Regions from separate parts of the Paenibacillus sp. FSL K6-0276 genome, predicted to be linked through region 1. Evidence: riboswitches for the same ligand, from Rfam matches in the RefSeq annotation. Region 1 holds a riboswitch; each other region holds the start of a gene.

Region 1 (5,765 bases):
CCGACACATTGTCATCTTTCCACGTTTTTGATCCTTCTACGGTTGTTTGTGCTACTTTTGTATTCGTGATGTCATAACCATGTACTTCAGATTTGTATCCTGCTACCGGTTGTTCTTTTACCGAATACGTATATGCTTTGCCATCTGCATCATACGTTGCCAAATCTACAAATGCATATTTCCAACCATTCGCTGCTGTTACTTCTTGGGTTTGGATGACTTGACCGTTCTGCAGTAAATCTACTTTGATGATTGGACGATCCGACACATTGTCATCTTTCCACGTTTTTGATCCTTCTACGGTTGTTTGTGCTACTTTTGTATTCGTGATGTCATAACCATGTACTTCAGATTTGTATCCTGCTACCGGTTGTTCTTTTACCGAATACGTATATGCTTTGCCATCTGCATCATACGCTGCCAAATCTACAAATGCATATTTCCAACCATTCGCTGCTGTTACTTCTTGGGTTTGGATGACTTGACCGTTCTGCAGTAAATCTACTTTGATAATTGGACGATCTGTCGCATTGTCATCTTTCCACGTTTTCGTTCCTCCTACAGTTGTTTGTGCCACTTTTGTATTCGTAATGTCATAACCGTTTACTTCGGATTTGTATCCTGCTACCGGTTGTTCTTTTACCGAATACGTATATGCTTTGCCATCTGCATCATACGTTGCCAAATCTACAAATGCATATTTCCAACCATTCGCTGCTGTTACTTCTTGGGTTTGGATGACTTGACCGTTCTGCAGTAAATCTACTTTGATGATTGGACGATCTGTCGCATTGTCATCTTTCCACGTTTTCGTTCCTCCTACAGTTGTTTGTGCCACTTTTGTATTCGTAATGTCATAACCGTTTACTTCGGATTTGTATCCTGCTACTGGTTGTTCTTTAACTTCATACGTATACGCTTTTCCATTTGTATCATATGTCGCTAAATCCGCAAATGCATATTTCCAACCATTCGCTGCTGTTACTTCTTGGGTTTGGATAACTTCACCATTTTGCAATATGTCGACTTTAATACTGCTTGGGCGATCTTCTGCGTTCCCATCTTTCCACGTCTTCGTTCCTTCTACTGTGGTTTGACCACTTTTTGTATTAGTGATATCAAAACCGTTTACTTCGGATTTGTATCCTGCTACCGGTTGTTCTTTTACTGTGTACGTATAAGCATTTCCGTCAGCATCATACGCAGGTATATCTTTAAACGTGTAGTTCCAATCATTTGCAGCTGTTACGTCTTGTGTTTGAACCACAGTACCATTTTGTAGTAAGTCTATTTTGATTATGCTTAGGCGATCTGATGCATTATTATCAATCCACGTTTTTGTTCCTGAAACGTCCGTCTTCTTCACTTTATTCGGAATCTTAAGCTCTACACCTTTTTCAGCATTCGCATCAATGGTAAAGTTTATTTTTGCCTCTGGATCAAAATCCAAATAGTCTGGAGCATTAATTTCTTGTACATAGTAGTTTCCTACTTTTAAGTCAGGAACTTCAACCTTACCTTCTGCATCTGTTTTGTAGGTATCTCCTATTTGCTGACCTGACTCTGTATACAGCTTAAATAAAACATTCGGAATACCTTTTTCTTCATTCCCTGCAATATGCTTAACAATTCGCAACGTTCCTTTAGGTGGTAAATCACCGTCGGCTTCGCCACCCATGTCAATATTCTTAACTTTGGTTTCGCCTTTATTAGTTACCGGATCTTCATGCCAAATTTGGTAATCGACCTCATAATTATTATAGAAAGCCTCTTGTTTCTTTCCATCTGCAGTGATATTCGCTTTATAATTAATTAAAAATTTATTACCGTTGGCTTGATCCTTATCAATCTCAACCTTAAATGAGGTATCGCTAGTAAACGTAATATCAATTCCATACTTTTGGATTTGGTCCATTGATATATAATCATCATTAATTGCTATCGAAAAACTATTTTCCTTAAGCGTTTGTCCTGATTGTAAATTGTCTAATATAACAATATCCTTATCCAAATATTTCTGTGCACTATTTACATATAAGGCCCAACGCACCTCATTAGTATTGTTCGGTAGAATATCGCCAACTTTTCCGAAAAAACGCGAAGATGTTCCGCCCTCAGTTGGACCAATAATGGTTACCGATTGCTTCTTTAAAGTTGTACCCAGATCGGTTTCGATGGTTTTCGTTTCATTCGTTGCTACATAAGATGCCATAACTTTAAAATAAAAATGTCCTCTAATATTTTCAAGGTTCTCAACCACATCAGTAAATGTGCATATCACTTCTGTAGTCGTTACTTTAACAGTACCAAAATCAGTCCCTTCTTCATTCTTTAATGGGATCAATCCAGTAAATCCTTGTAATTCTTGAGGTAACGTTAAGGTCAGTGTGTCTCCAGCCTTCATCTTATTTCCGGATTTATCGCTAAAATTCACTGTTATTTGAGTCTGTTCACCGTAATTTAGTGTTGTTTTGTCAATCTTAAAACTATCAACAAATCCTGTTGTATTTAATTCTTCTGCATTTGCTATTAAAGGAACAATGCTCTGACCTAAAGTAACCATAAAAATCATAAGAATTAAAAAAGTTGAAAATACTCTTTTTAACTGTATATTCATACTAACTAACCTCCGAATCTCTGTTTTCTCCCAAGTTACCTTGAGTCTACTCTACTATTTTTCCTTTAATAATCAGACGATGGGTAGGGTTTACAATCGGATCACAAGTGACCAGTGTAATTTCCTTATCCTTACCGTTAGGTTCCAGTACCCAAACCTCATCTGGCTTGACATATAACTTTTCCGTTACTGTGTACTCGAACTGCTCTTTTCCATTATCAACCTCGATGTGATCCCCCAAAGTCAGTTCGTCCAGCCTATTAAAATTTCTCCCATATGTCCGACTTCGGTGACCGGCTACCGCATAATTTCCGACTTCGCCCGCCTTACCCGTATTCACGATACTGGCGACGGTCTTTTTCATGTTTTCTTGCGTTGCTCCATGAAGAATGGGAAGCGTTAAATCTATGTTTCCAATCGTCAGAATTCCTTCTGCAGCGTCATCTTCTTGAGAATTGACTGTTTTATCGTCTTCACTGCCTCGAGCTGTGGGGAGGGTAGCTGTGAGCTTCACGGTTCCTTTCTGCATTTGCTCCATAGGTTCTTCCGTGCTGTCAATATTATGAAGAATAGCCTGCCATTCCTTTAATATTTGTTCCTGCTGATAATCGCGATACATCTCCGTCATTTTTGGTAATACCATGAACATGACTCCGACAACGATCAGCAGGATCGCTGTAATTTTTTTACTCATCTACCCATTCACCCCCTCTTCTTTCCTTGTAAACCCCTTCTCAAAATCTCCCTCCTTGATCTTATATTTAGTTCCTCTCAACACAAAAACGCCCGACTGCATTAACGATGTTAATTGCGGCCGGACGATCATAAGTCATAGACTCTTAGATTCCTAAACTTTGCGAGCTAACCTTTCGATTAGTGTGCCAAATAGTGTATCAAAATTATGTAATTGTCGTTAGTGCAGATATACCCCAAATAATAGAGTACACAGAAGGTGTCGAAAAATAGTATATAAATACTACAACCAATATATACCATGTATATATGAATGTCTATTTATGTAAATAAAAAAAGCGAAAGATTTTCATAATATTCAGAAATTGTTCACAAATTTCAATCGAAATAATTGAAAGTATCCATGATTTTATTTTTCTAAAGATCCTCTTTACACAGGAACAAGCCGATCGGGCTTGTTTTGATATATCTCAAACGATCTTGCTTCTGTTACTAGTGTATCGTCTCTTACTTGGATCTTCCAGCCAGTACATGCCCACAAGCTCAAGATGAAAACCCGACCTCATAAGGTCGGGTTAATTAGGTGGAGGCAGGCTTAACCGTTCATAGGGCTATTTTTTTAGAATCGAAAAAGCTTTTTCCAGGTTCAAATCACCGTACATTTGATCAAACTTTTTCCCGTCGGCCGATTGAGAGTCAAACGGGTTGGATTGAGGTGTTGTAACTACATATATCATACCGTTTTCCTCAGCAATTGTACCTCCGATTTGACTCTTGTCATCATCGGAAAGCTTATTCCAATCGTTCTGTGCAAAAACAGAGATTGCAATTAACGTTTGGGAATCTTTTTTATCCTTCGTTGTGTAATCAAAGTAAACGACATGCTTAGCCGTTGGGTACATGCTGTCGGACTTTTCAGCGCGCACCTTATAGCTGCCATTCCAGGAAGAAGGAATTTCTACGCTGAAGTTTGCTTCGGAATTTTTGTAAATCGTGCTTTTCACATTGTCCTTAGACGAATTCGATTCATTCTTTGGCTTTGTAATTTTTTTACCGATCAGTTCCCATTTGCCCTTATTCCATTTCCAGTTGGAAGTAACGTAAGAGGTTGTATCCGAAGCAGTAGTTCCAACTCTCTCAACACCCTGCAAACCGTGAGTGCCTTTTTTGTTCAGAACGATTGGTTTCAGCTTAATGAAGCCATTTCCCTCCACGCCTATCTTACCTTTGGCAATTCCCGGGAGTGAGATTTCTGAAGGCTTGTTGTTTTTTAAAGTGTAAATATGGCTGGTAATATAACCGCCGCTTCCACCTGTATCTGCATTAACCATGATGTCAGCGACTTTATCATTGTTAAGATCCTGAATCAGAAGCTCAGGGGAATACCCGCCGTCATTCAGCGAAACAGAAGTCGTTTTCTTCGTCTTCGAATTTTGAATGACAAGCAGCAAGTCATCATTATATATGTCGCTTTTCTTTTCCTTGTGGCCATAGAGCGTGATAACGTCTGCTTTTTTGTCACCGGTCACGTCGACTTGTTTCTGCACCAGCTTGTGCATGTTGGATGGCAGCTTAAAGCTATTATTGCTCGCGGCCATAGCGGTTCCGCTGAGTACGAGCGATGCGATCATAGTGCTTGTGAGGACTTTTTTGATATTCATGTTAATTCCTACTTTCTTTTTATGATTTATGAGATGTTTTCTCTTGATATAGTACAGACGTTGCAACGGGGTTAAAAAGTTTGTTCGATTGCAATATAATATCTCTAAGATGCATATTAGGAAATACACGAGCAATCGGTCGATCGTTAACATCGTTTTTTCATCAGACTAATGTACGTTGTATATATTCATAATTGTTTTGTTGCCATTCTAATTTAGTATATTCGAATTTTTCTGTGTAACGAAACTAGTCTTTTTCGGATATATACATGAGGAGGTTAAGAAACTTAATTATTTTAAAAAGGTGAAAAAGAAAAATATTAAGACGCTCATCCTTTCCATTTTATCGGTACTCCTACTGGCTACAGCCCTTATTGGACTTTTTGTTATTGGTTTTCCTGTATCTTCTAAAGATGTGACCATCGATTATCAGAAGACAAAGAGTCGTTTAGAAGTTCATCTAACTTTGGAAAACGGCAAGGACTTGATATTCTCAGGGAAAACTAAATTTATCCGCGATGAAAATAATAATGTGATAGGTTCCGAAACAAGGTATACGCCTAGAGGATTACTTCATAACCCCTTTGATGATGTAGGAAAAAAAGTTATGTTGGGGGCAGAGATTCATACCAATCTGAATTTTCCAAACAAGCTTATCCTTGAATTCAAAGATAAGACTATAACGTTCATTAATGGTGTTTTGGTGGAATAGACTTTGCCGTTAAAACGAAAAAAGACACCCATTAAGGTGTCTTTCGCTTTATTCCATATGGAGATGTGTTTTCGATTATAGT
Region 2 (5,765 bases), 450 kb from region 1:
TGTTGGGAATGTCTTCATCTGGAAAAGCCAGCCTCTGAACGTTGCAGCGAGATACGTAAAGTTTACAGTTACATCTCCGGGATTCACTTTGAATGAAATGGCCTTTTATGAGCAGGGGGGAGAAAGAGTACCACTTCCCATTGCAGGTGTAACACCGGATGCTAATGCAGTCGCTAAAAGAGGAGTACCTGCCAATCTTTTTGATGAACAGTCACTCATTCCGGAATATTCTAACTTTATGAACAGCACTTATTTTGACGAGATCTATCATGCACGAACGGCTTATGAATATACGCACGGGATTGTGCCTTACGAGAACACGCATCCACCGCTAGGCAAGCTGTTGATCGCGGTAGGGATGGAACTGTTCGGAGTCAATCCATTCGGCTGGCGTATTATCGGAACATTGTTCGGGATTGCCATGTTGCCTCTCATTTATGTGATGGCAATGCGTTTATTTAAAAAGAGCAAATACGCTGCACTTGCGGCAGGATTGTTCGCACTGGATTTCATGCACTTCACACAAACAAGAATCTCTACGATCGATGTATACGGAGTATTCTTCATCATGCTGATGTTTTATTTCATGCAGCGATATTACACTATGAATTTTTTCAGGCAGCCCTTAAGAAAAACCTTGATTCCGTTATTCTGGTCGGGTTTATTCTTCGGAATTGGTGTCGCCTCCAAGTGGATTGTTCTGTACGGAGGAGCTGGGCTGGCTATTATGTTAGCTATCTCGCTCTTCGAGCGCTACAGAGAATATCAAGCATCAGGACGGTTGCTCGCGGAAGGGAAGATCAAAGACAAGGAACTGTTAAGCACCTGTCGCGAAGTCGTAAATTCGTTCTGGAAGAATACCATCATTACTTTAGCTACTTGTGTTGCATTCTTCGTAATCATACCGGTAATTATTTATAGTTTATCTTTTGTTCCGGGTTTATCTGCATCCGCAGAGGGCTTTACTATAAAAGGCTTGATTGATTCCCAAAAGAACATGTACAACTATCACAGTCAGCTTGTAGCTACACATCCTTTTGCGTCCTCCTGGTGGCAATGGCCGTTTATGAAGAGACCTGTCTGGTTCTTCAGTGGGAGTGAGGGATTGCCGCAAGGTCAGGTCAGCAGTATAGTGACTATGGGTAATCCGCTTATCTGGTGGACAGGTATTTTTGCAATGCTGGCAACGCTGTGGATTACGCTGAAACGCAAAGATAAGAACCTGTATATGATCTGGATCGCCTTTTTCTCACAATATGTTCCGTGGATGCTTGTCCCAAGAGAAACCTTTATCTACCATTATTTTGCTATGGTACCTTTTATGATTCTTGGTATTGTATATATAATGAAGTTGCTAGATAGTAAATTTCCTGAGGCTCGTTACGTTCGTTATGCCTATGTGGTTGTTGCTTTACTGCTCTTTGTCGCATTCTACCCAGTATTATCAGGGATGCAGGTTAGCGGAGATTATGTGAAGGACATGCTGCGTTGGTTCCCTTCTTGGGTTTTCTAAGATTTAAAAGAATCTATAACAATAAGTTTATGCTTACAGCGTTATTATGAAGAATAGGAAGATGTAACGCTCCATAAAGCTTGTAGGAGGAATAAAGGTGAAAGCCAGATATAGTGTAATTGTACCCATGTTCAATGAGGAGCAAGTAATTAGCGTTACTTATGAACGTTTGAAAAAAGTAATGGACGAATGCGGAGATACTTATGAGCTAGTATTCGTCAATGACGGGAGTCGTGATCGTTCGGCCCAGATGATTCGGGAGATCAGTGATCGAGATGAGTGCGTCAAGCTGATTGACTTCTCGCGTAATTTCGGACATCAGGTAGCGATAACAGCTGGCATGGACTATGCAGAAGGTCAAGCGGTCGTTGTTATAGACGCTGACCTTCAAGATCCTCCGGAGGTCATTTTACAAATGATCGAGAAGTGGAAAGAAGGCTACGATGTTGTGTATGCTAAGCGGCTGAAGCGCCGCGGAGAAACTATGTTCAAAAAGGTAACAGCGAAGCTCTATTATCGACTGCTCAGCAGCATGACAAGTGTAGACATTCCTACGGATACAGGCGATTTTCGTCTTATTGATCGTAAGGTATGCGATGTCTTACGGGGTCTCAAGGAAAAGAATCGTTATGTCAGAGGTTTGGTGAGCTGGGTCGGCTTCAAGCAGACCATGGTGGAATATGAGCGGGAAGAACGTTTTGCAGGAGAAACCAAATATCCTCTTAAGAAAATGATTCGTTTTGCGCTGGATGGTATCACTTCATTTTCACATAAGCCACTTAAGATTGCTACGTATGTTGGATTCTTTCTATCCTTTTCTAGCTTTCTCTATTTATTCTTCGTATTATTTCAAAGAATCTTCTTCACCTCATGGACGGTTCCGGGTTGGGCTTCCATTGTAGGTGTCAATTTGCTCTTTAATGGTATCGTTCTGATGCTACTAGGTGTAATCGGAGAGTATATTGGACGGATTTATGACGAGTCTAAGGATAGACCGCTATATATTGTAAGTGAGACTAAAGGATATCATAACGATGAATTAGTGGATCGCCGAAAGGATTACAAAGATGTCAGATAAGAGTTTGCGGTCAGCTTTCATACAGTTCCTTAAATTTAATGCTGTAGGTTTGGTAAATACCCTCATAGATTTCGTGATCTTCACATTACTGAACTCTATTGGGATGGTATACGCCTTGGCACAGGTGATTTCTTATAGTGCAGGAACAGCGAACAGCTTTATTTTGAATAAAAAAGTAACCTTCCGGGATCGCAATCGTGGCAATAAAGAGGGTTTTGATAAGGTACAGTTGCTAAAGTTTATCGTGCTGAATCTGGTAGTGCTCGGAATATCGCTGTTGCTAATGCATCTGTTGACAGACAAACTAGGCATTCAAGTGTTGATCTCTAAGGTTTTGGTTACGTTCGTCACGGTGATTATCAATTTCTTCGGAAGTCGTAAATGGGTATTCTGAATTTCAGTAGAACCAATACACGGAGGTGAAAATCATGCGTAAATTCTCGTATGTGCTCATACTGGCGGGGATCCTTATCATGCTTTATCCAAAAGCCAACGAATGGTATAACGACTGGCAGCAGGAGAAGCTGTTAGAATCGGCTGAACTGAGCACCAGCGACAGTACTCCACTGCCTGATCTGAAGAGCAGATATGCCGAAGTTACTCAGCTATTAGCAGAGGAATCGGTTCTAGATGCACAGGCACAGCCTCAAGAAACAGAAAAGCCAGAACCAGAAATTGAAGTTGGTGGCAAGGTAATTGCATTAATTGAGATCGATAAGATTGATCTGAAGCTACCTGTATTAGAAGGGGCTACTAAAGCGAATATGAAACACGCGGCGGCCCATATGAAAGAAACGACTCCAATTGGAGAAATAGGAAATGCCGCAATAGCAGCTCATAGAGCTAGAACTACGGGCAGATTGTTTAATAGATTGAATGAGGTTGTTATTGGGGATACGATCACGGTAAAGACGAGCGATCAGGTATATAATTACGAGGTTTATGATATTTCAGTTGTAGATCCAAGTGATATATCTGTTCTTGATGGGAATAACAAGGATAAGATTCTTACCCTAATTACGTGTGACCCACTAGTAGATCCTACACATCGTTTGATTGTTCATGCCAAGCTTTCCTAATAGTAGATGAGAAATGACAAGAGAACTCAAATACAGAGGAATAATTATAAAATAATGGCAAATCTAGTAATTTTGTTCTTGTTTACGAGGATAAATATGGTAGTATAATATTATAAAAGCTAAACACGATAAACGGCAAACCTATCGAAAGGTAGGGACGCAAAGCTATAGGGCCTTCCCGAAAGGATGGCAGCCAGTTACCGAATGAAGAGGCTTTTTTTGTTTTTATAAAATATGTAAGGATTTTAGATTCATAGTTCTACTTGGTTGATTCTATTAATTTGTCTAGTGAAATTAGGACAGATAGAGCTTATACGATAACGGCAAACCTATCGAAAGGTAGGGACGCAAAGCTAAAGGGCCTTCCCGAAAGGATGGCAGCCAGCTACCGAAAGGGGTTTTATCCGTGAAAAAAGTTTATTTTATGATGGTGGCGCTGTTCGTACTGATTACTTCGGTTCCGGTAAGCACAGCTCAAGCCGCGAGTGTAGATTCGAACTGGTTGAATACATCGAAATTGGATCAAGGTGTAATCGGGATTAACTACGATATTCCAAAGGATAAAAGAATTAAACTTATGATCACAAAAGATAACAGTAGCTATACATATAATTTATATGCTTCTGGACAAGCTGAGGACTTCCCTTTGCAACAAGGAAATGGGACTTATAAAGTTTCTGTTCTCGAGAACACAACGGGTAATAAATACAAAGCTCTCTATTCTGAAGTAGTAGATTTAACTATGAATGACTCGAATTCCGTATATTTGGGCTCCGTTCAGAATGTGAAATGGAGTTCTTCTGATAAAGCGATCGTTAAGGCTAAAGAGCTTACACAAGGCAAAACAACAGACGAAGAAAAAGTTAAGGCAATCTATAACTATGTAATTGCTAATGTACAGTACGATTATTCTCTTGCTAATAACGTAACGACTGATTACATTCCGAACATTAATAACACTTTGAATACTAAAAAAGGAATCTGCTATGATTATGCTTCTCTTTTTGCCGCAATGCTACGGAGTGTAGATGTTCCTGCTAAATTGGTGATGGGGAATACTAGCTACGTTACGCAATACCATGCATGGAATGAAGTATTGATGGATGGGAAATGGGTTACTATTGATACCACGGTAGATGCATCGGCAGCGAAGAGTAAAAAGAATTCGGATTTCATTAAGGCTTCAAGTAAATATACTGCAGCAAAATACTATTAATTTGCATTGCTAGAATCATAACTCTATTAAATAAACAACCAGCTTAATGATTAAGCTGGTTGTTTATTTTCTATTAGGGGTTGCTTTTCTATGAATAGATAGGTTATTATAGTTAAGCGTTGTTAGACAGCGTACAGGCAGTTTTGAGAGAGTTTGATAAACGGCTTTCGAAAAAAAGCTTGCATTACTGAGAGTAACGTGATATATTATAAGAGTTGCTGCTGAGACATTAAACGGCGTCAACGAGAACTTGATCTTTGAAAACTGAACAACGAGTGAGTAGGAAATCACGAAAGTGAAATCCGAATTAGAGAATTAATTTTCTCGTCAGATGTTTCAAAATGAGCATATCGCTCTTTTCAATACTAATTGGAGAGTTTGATCCTGGCTCAGGACGAACGCTGGCGGCGTGCCTAATACATGCAAGTCGAGCGGAGTTACTTTGAAAGCTTGCTTTCAAAATAACTTAGCGGCGGACGGGTGAGTAACACGTAGGCAACCTGCCCCTTAGACTGGGATAACTACCGGAAACGGTAGCTAATACCGGATAATTTCTTTTTTCTCCTGAAGAAAGAATGAAAGACGGAGCAATCTGTCACTGAGGGATGGGCCTGCGGCGCATTAGCTAGTTGGTGGGGTAACGGCCCACCAAGGCGACGATGCGTAGCCGACCTGAGAGGGTGAACGGCCACACTGGGACTGAGACACGGCCCAGACTCCTACGGGAGGCAGCAGTAGGGAATCTTCCGCAATGGGCGAAAGCCTGACGGAGCAACGCCGCGTGAGTGATGAAGGTTTTCGGATCGTAAAGCTCTGTTGCCAGGGAAGAACGTCCGGTAGAGTAACTGCTATCGGAGTGACGGTACCTGAGAAGAAAGC
Region 3 (5,765 bases), 2.1 Mb from region 1:
TAATTACTGAATTTCTTCAATCGTTTCGAGAAGGATATTAAAAGCCGTGATGATTCTAGGTGCCCCTATAGCGGGTACTAAGTGTAATAGAATACCTTTGAGTTGTTCTACAGTAACTCCTACACGAAGAGCCATGACATAATGAACACCCAATTGATCGAACTGACCCATCGCAATCAGAGAAGAGATAACTGCGATTTCCTTCCAGTCAGCTTCAATGGTGTTACGTTGAAAAATATCGCCGTAAGCATTTCCCATAATAAATTCAGCCAAGTCAGGGAAATGTTCTTTAATCGGAGCCAGTGCTTTAGCACCGTAGTCTCCTGAGAGATTCGTGAAGTGGTTAAGACCACTGTTTACATTGTCTTTCATAGTGACCTCCTAATTTAGGTTCAAAGTACGGTGAGCAGTCGGAGGGACCTCATCACGGTTTGTTAACAGTTCAATGACGGCAACACGGTTGATTGCAACAGCGTCCTTGATAGCTGTTTCGAATTCTTCCGATGTCTCACATTTGTAGCCCGTAGCGCCTAATGATTCTGCGAACTTCACAGCGTCCATAGGGACTTCGTAGATAGTTCCGTCAATACGCCCTGTAGTTTTTTCCATACCTTTAAGAGCCATATCTAGCTGTTTATTATTTACAACAATGAATATGACAGGAATATCCTTGCAGACAGCAGCATTAATCTCCGCGCCTAGCATCATAAAGCAGCCATCTCCTGTAATGCAGAAGATCGTTTCTTCTGGAGCAGCTACTTTTGCACCAATCGCCATTCCGATGGAATTACCCATACAAGCAAAGTAAGCATCGAAAACAAAACTGCCCGGTTTCTTAACCTTGAACCACTTCGCAGCATGGAAACCGTGGCTTCCATCATCAACAAAGACTGTACTGTTATAGGGGATCAAATCACTCATCGTACTCATGACCGATGCAAGCGAAAGGCTTGGTAAAATCGGAAGCTCTTCGGAATAATCGGCATTTGTGGGTGCTTCGCGTTTCGTGATGTTGTTCGTGTCTATATGATTGAGATAGCAAACTAGATTGTCGCGTAGATCTCCAGTCACTGGAATCGTTTTAGAGAACAATATTTTTCCGACAAAGGTCGGATCGCTATCAAACTGAATTAATGTTGTGGGATGATTTTCCCGCTTAAGATTACAAATAGTCATGTCACTTAAACGTGAGCCGAGAACGATAAATAGATCACTTTTATTCAGTAAGTCATCCCCATGGGTACAACCGCCTACTCCAATTGGACCGTGATAGAGTGGATGATCCCAAGCTATAGCCCCTTTACCACCTGGAGATGTAACAACAGGAATATTAAATGTTTCCGCTAATTGAATTAGCTCATGATGTGCTCCTGAGCGGTTAACTCCTTTACCAGCGATAATTATTGGATTCTTTGAGTTATTAATAGTATCAAGTACGCGGTCGATATTAGCGTGGCTAACCAGTGATTCGCGTTCAGGGATTACAATATTACATTCCTCCAGCAATTCCGTTTGTACATCAAAGGGGATACAAAGGTGAACTGGACCGCGATTACCGCTTAAAGCAATGGATATGGCATGATTAAAGATCGTGCTAAAGTGATCACCACGTTCAATAAGTTTGCTATATAAGGTGGCTGGTCTAAACATATCAGCTAAATCAGCTAGAAAAGAGGAAGAGTCCTGACATTGGGGAATTCCTAGCTCTTTAATAGATTGATGGCCGGTAATAAATAGGACAGGTAAGTTGTTGGCCTTAGCATGTGCTGCTGCAGTTAATAGGTTTGTTCCACCAGGACCAGAAGTACCAAAAGCCACACCTAGTTTTCCAGTTTTCAGCGCATACCCAGCTGCTTCGAAGCCGGAACTGCTTTCATGTCTCCCAGGAATAAATTCAATACCGTAATCTACCATTTTAAGAACGATAGGACAAATGGATTTGCCAATAATACCAAAGGAATGGGTAACACCAAGGTTCCGTAGTGCTTCCGACATGTAATCTGCGACTGTCTTCAAAAAATACACCTCACAAGTTGTTATTTTGAAATCAAACATTAGAAAACCTGTGCTCTGAAATAGGGCACAGGTTGGTAGCATAAATCGCCATAGAGACTGAACAATAGTTCAGTCGTCTTGGTTTTCAGCAACCTGGCTGTCATGGCCTCGGATTAAAATGAGGCTGTAGATCCATGGTTTTGCGTCATCCTCTTTCGAAGATTTTGCCAATATTAATTTAAAATTTATAAGAAGAATTTTCCTTTACAATATATTCCTAGAGATCCTTTGTCAATATATTCTCGCAAATTAACTCGAATTTTGACGAAAATCTTGTCCAACCTATGAAATAATAGATATAAAAAAACTGCCCCTAAGTCAAAACTTAGGAGCGGTTTTTGGATTTGTTTACACAATTTTAAAGTTATTTAAAACTTGAAAATATGGATCGTCTTCTGTAGATTAAACACAGCCTGAGTCATTTTCTCAGTTTCTTCTGCGACGGATTGCAGGGCATTGATTTGTTCATTCATAGCGGCTGATACTTCTTCGGTGCCGGCAGCAGTTTGCTGCGTGATCGCAGAGATATTCTCTATTGCGCTTGAGATTTTCAAGGCACTTTCCAACATAAGATCACTTTCAGCAGAGAAGGAAGAAATCTGTTCGGTAATATACTGCACACTTTGCACAATTTGAGCAAAGATATGAGCAGATTGAGTGATCATCTCATTCTGTACCTGTACGACTTCTTCGTTGATAGCGATATTGTCAATCGCTTGTTTAATATCAGTTTCGATGCTCCGAACTAAGCCAAAGACTTCCTTCGTTGAAGCCGTTGATTCCTCAGCGAGCTTACGAACCTCCTGTGCGACAACAGCAAATCCTCGACCATGTTCTCCGGCACGAGCAGCTTCGATGGAAGCATTAAGCGATAAGAGGTTGGTCTGCTCAGCGATCTCTGTGATGGTCTTTGTGATCATCGTAATTCCGCGAGCATTTTGAGAAAGGGCTTCGATGGTGTCAGCGACTTTTTGAGTAGCCTGTATGTTTTTACGCATGCCTTCAGCTTGAGTATCAACGGATTGGCGTCCTTGTTCAACAAGTTCTAAGGTATGTATCGAACGTCTGTTCATTTCTTTCGTTGAGTTCGTATAATTGGATACTTTATTCTCAATATCTTTAATAGATTCTGTCATTTCAGCGATATCCGTAGATATCTCATTTGCACCAAGAGCTAGTTCATTGGACGAAGAGGCTACCTGTGCCATGACAATTTTCAAGTTCTGATTCTTATCTTCGATTCCACGGCTTGCATCCATAACTTGTCGAGTGATTTGTGATGCTTCTGTCAAAATCTTCTTGAGTTTGTCAATCATAGTATTAAAAGAACGACTCACGTCGCCCATAGAACCATTCTCATCGGCTCTACTAGTAAAATCACCCTTTGAAATACTATGAGATACATTCGCGATATCATCAAAAGAAGATGTAAGCGTTCCCTCGATAAAGCGGGCAACGGGTAAAGTTAAGGCAGCAAGAACAACGATTAGAACAATACCTAAAATAATGTTGCCTAAGATCATAAAAGTAACTAAAACAGGAATGGCAAATAGTGCGGCAACGAGGTAACATCCGGCAACAATTCTTTGTTTTAACGGAAGTTTATGCATCCAGTTCATTGGTATAAATGTCCTCCTTATTAATAATATGTATTGGTGTTATTATATGGGATTTAAAGGTGATTGGTCTATAGTAAGAACTGACATAAATCTTCTTTTAGGAGTAGATCTTTAGATTTCATGTCAAAAATCCTCATAAATAGCGGAAATTATCGCGATAGCAGACTTTACCATCTCTAAAAGTTCTTGTGGAGCAATAACAATAACTGAGGGAGAAAAGGAGAGTATTATACGGCAGGCGGACTCAATCGTATTAAATTCAGCATCTACGTTCATCCACTCATCGTTGCTAGATGGTTCTATCAAATGGATGGTAACGAATCTCTCACGCTGCAACTCTTTTAGGACAGATGATCTAACCCTTAGTTTTACCGGATACTTGGGCAGCGCTGCTTTAAAGGCAGTGGTGGACTCTTCCCAGTAACGCTTTAAATCAAAATCGTCAGGCCTGTTAAACCACTCATGGGTCTCCTCAACGTTAACTAATCTGGACACACGAAAGGTTCGCAGTTCATCCTCGCTTTTGGCTACGACATACCATACTCCTCGTTTTGCAACTAGCCCCAGAGGTTCAATGAAACGGACCTTTGTCTCGTCGTTCCGGAGATAAGTGATTTTTACTTTACGGTCCTCCCAAAGAGCTCCCTGCAGTACAGAAAGGAACGGATAAGTCTCATCCGAAGGATGCCAACTGGCACCGTCAATATGGATACGCTGGCTTAGGTAATTTGCTGGGTTACTAGTTCGATGTGAGGAAGCAGCCTCCAGTTTGAGAACAGCTGAAGAGTAATCGTCTTCTATCCCTAGATCCTTCATTAAAGATGAGTCTGCGGACAGAAGCAGCGAACCAATCTCTTGTGGCTTCATACCCGTTAAGGAGGTTCGGTACCCTTCTGTAAGCATCCAACCTCCCTCACGCCCCCGTTCAGCTACAATAGGGATTCCTGAAGCACTCAATGCTTCCATATCTCTAAAAACAGTTCGTTCTGATACTTCGAGTGTTTGGGCCAGTTCGCGAGAAGTCATTTTTCCACGCTTTTGCAACAGAAGCAGTATAGATAACAAGCGGTCGGCTCTCATTTGTTTACTATTCCTCCTCGTATGAATCCTAGGACGATACCCAGTAATCATTTCTTAAAACATGATTATATTATATATGTCAGTTGATGTCATATATAAGGGCTATACTTATAAAACGTAAGGAATAATCACAAAATACTGAAATCTGAAATCATGTTGAAAGGGTTGAGGGCTATGATATTGAAAGGGAAAGTCGCACTGGTTACCGGGAGCAGCAGAGGTGCTGGTAGAGGGATCGCTTTAGAGTTAGCAAGAAGAGGCGCTTTTGTCTATATTACAGGGAGAACCACAGATGTATCCGCCACAGAACATCGTAAGGGGAGCATAGATAGCGTACTTAGGGAAATAAAAGAGAGCGGAGGATCTGGTGTGGTAATACGATGTGACCATACGAAAGATCAGGAAACAGAAGCGGTGATCCGTCAGATCACTGAAGAGCAGGGCCGACTCGATATTCTAGTTAATAATGTATGGGGCGGCAATGACTTAGCTATCGAGCAGAAGCCTTTTTGGGAGTTACCTACAGCACATTGGAATAATATGTTTAATGCGGGTGTGAGAGCACAGTTGATCACAAATTATTACACAATTCCCTTAATGCGCAAGGCAAAAACTGGCGGTCTAATTATCCATACAACATTTTGGGATGATTATAAATATTTAGGTAACTTTTATTATGATCTTTCTAAAAATACACTTATACGTATGGCCTTCGGTCTGTCGAAGGAGTTAAAAGATGACGGTATTGCGGTTATTCCACTTTCACCTGGATGGATGAGAACAGAAGCGGTTCTAGAAGCCATGAATACAGATGAGGAACATTGGCAAGAAGTCGAGGAGCTAAAAATGAGTGAATCGACGACATATATTGGTCGAGCTGTGGCTTCACTGGCCGCTGATCCGGAGGTTATGTCCATGTCCGGTGAGCCGCAGCTGGTTGGAAGGCTAGCTGAAAAGTATGGATTTACCGATATCGATGGAAGGACCATCCCCGCATTCATAATATAGGAA

Evidence for each region. Region 1 has a riboswitch for cyclic di-GMP ahead of MHH52_RS01190 (class D sortase). Riboswitches for the same ligand answer to the same signal wherever they lie in the genome.
Region 2: another riboswitch for cyclic di-GMP. It lies ahead of MHH52_RS03225 (transglutaminase-like domain-containing protein); the one in region 1 lies ahead of MHH52_RS01190 (class D sortase).
Region 3: another riboswitch for cyclic di-GMP. It lies ahead of MHH52_RS20000 (thiamine pyrophosphate-binding protein); the one in region 1 lies ahead of MHH52_RS01190 (class D sortase).

Annotation. Positions count from the first base shown of each region.
Region 1 is NZ_CP150276.1:243,951-249,715, reverse strand. Features, by position in the region: gene MHH52_RS01195 (Cna B-type domain-containing protein) at 1-2,617, opposite strand, end outside; gene MHH52_RS01190 (class D sortase) at 2,664-3,311, opposite strand; cyclic di-GMP riboswitch class I at 3,424-3,510, opposite strand; gene MHH52_RS01185 (hypothetical protein) at 3,922-4,971, opposite strand; gene MHH52_RS01180 (hypothetical protein) at 5,276-5,683, shown strand.
Region 2 is NZ_CP150276.1:690,962-696,726, forward strand. Features, by position in the region: gene MHH52_RS03205 (phospholipid carrier-dependent glycosyltransferase) at 1-1,513, shown strand, start outside; gene MHH52_RS03210 (glycosyltransferase family 2 protein) at 1,611-2,591, shown strand; gene MHH52_RS03215 (GtrA family protein) at 2,581-2,985, shown strand; gene MHH52_RS03220 (class D sortase) at 3,020-3,670, shown strand; cyclic di-GMP riboswitch class I at 3,795-3,875, shown strand; cyclic di-GMP riboswitch class I at 3,983-4,063, shown strand; gene MHH52_RS03225 (transglutaminase-like domain-containing protein) at 4,077-4,886, shown strand; rRNA gene MHH52_RS03230 (16S ribosomal RNA) at 5,253-5,765, shown strand, end outside.
Region 3 is NZ_CP150276.1:4,235,054-4,240,818, reverse strand. Features, by position in the region: gene MHH52_RS20005 (carboxymuconolactone decarboxylase family protein) at 4-372, opposite strand; gene MHH52_RS20000 (thiamine pyrophosphate-binding protein) at 382-2,025, opposite strand; cyclic di-GMP riboswitch class I at 2,140-2,234, opposite strand; gene MHH52_RS19995 (HAMP domain-containing methyl-accepting chemotaxis protein) at 2,424-3,674, opposite strand; gene MHH52_RS19990 (WYL domain-containing protein) at 3,798-4,754, opposite strand; gene MHH52_RS19985 (SDR family NAD(P)-dependent oxidoreductase) at 4,929-5,762, shown strand.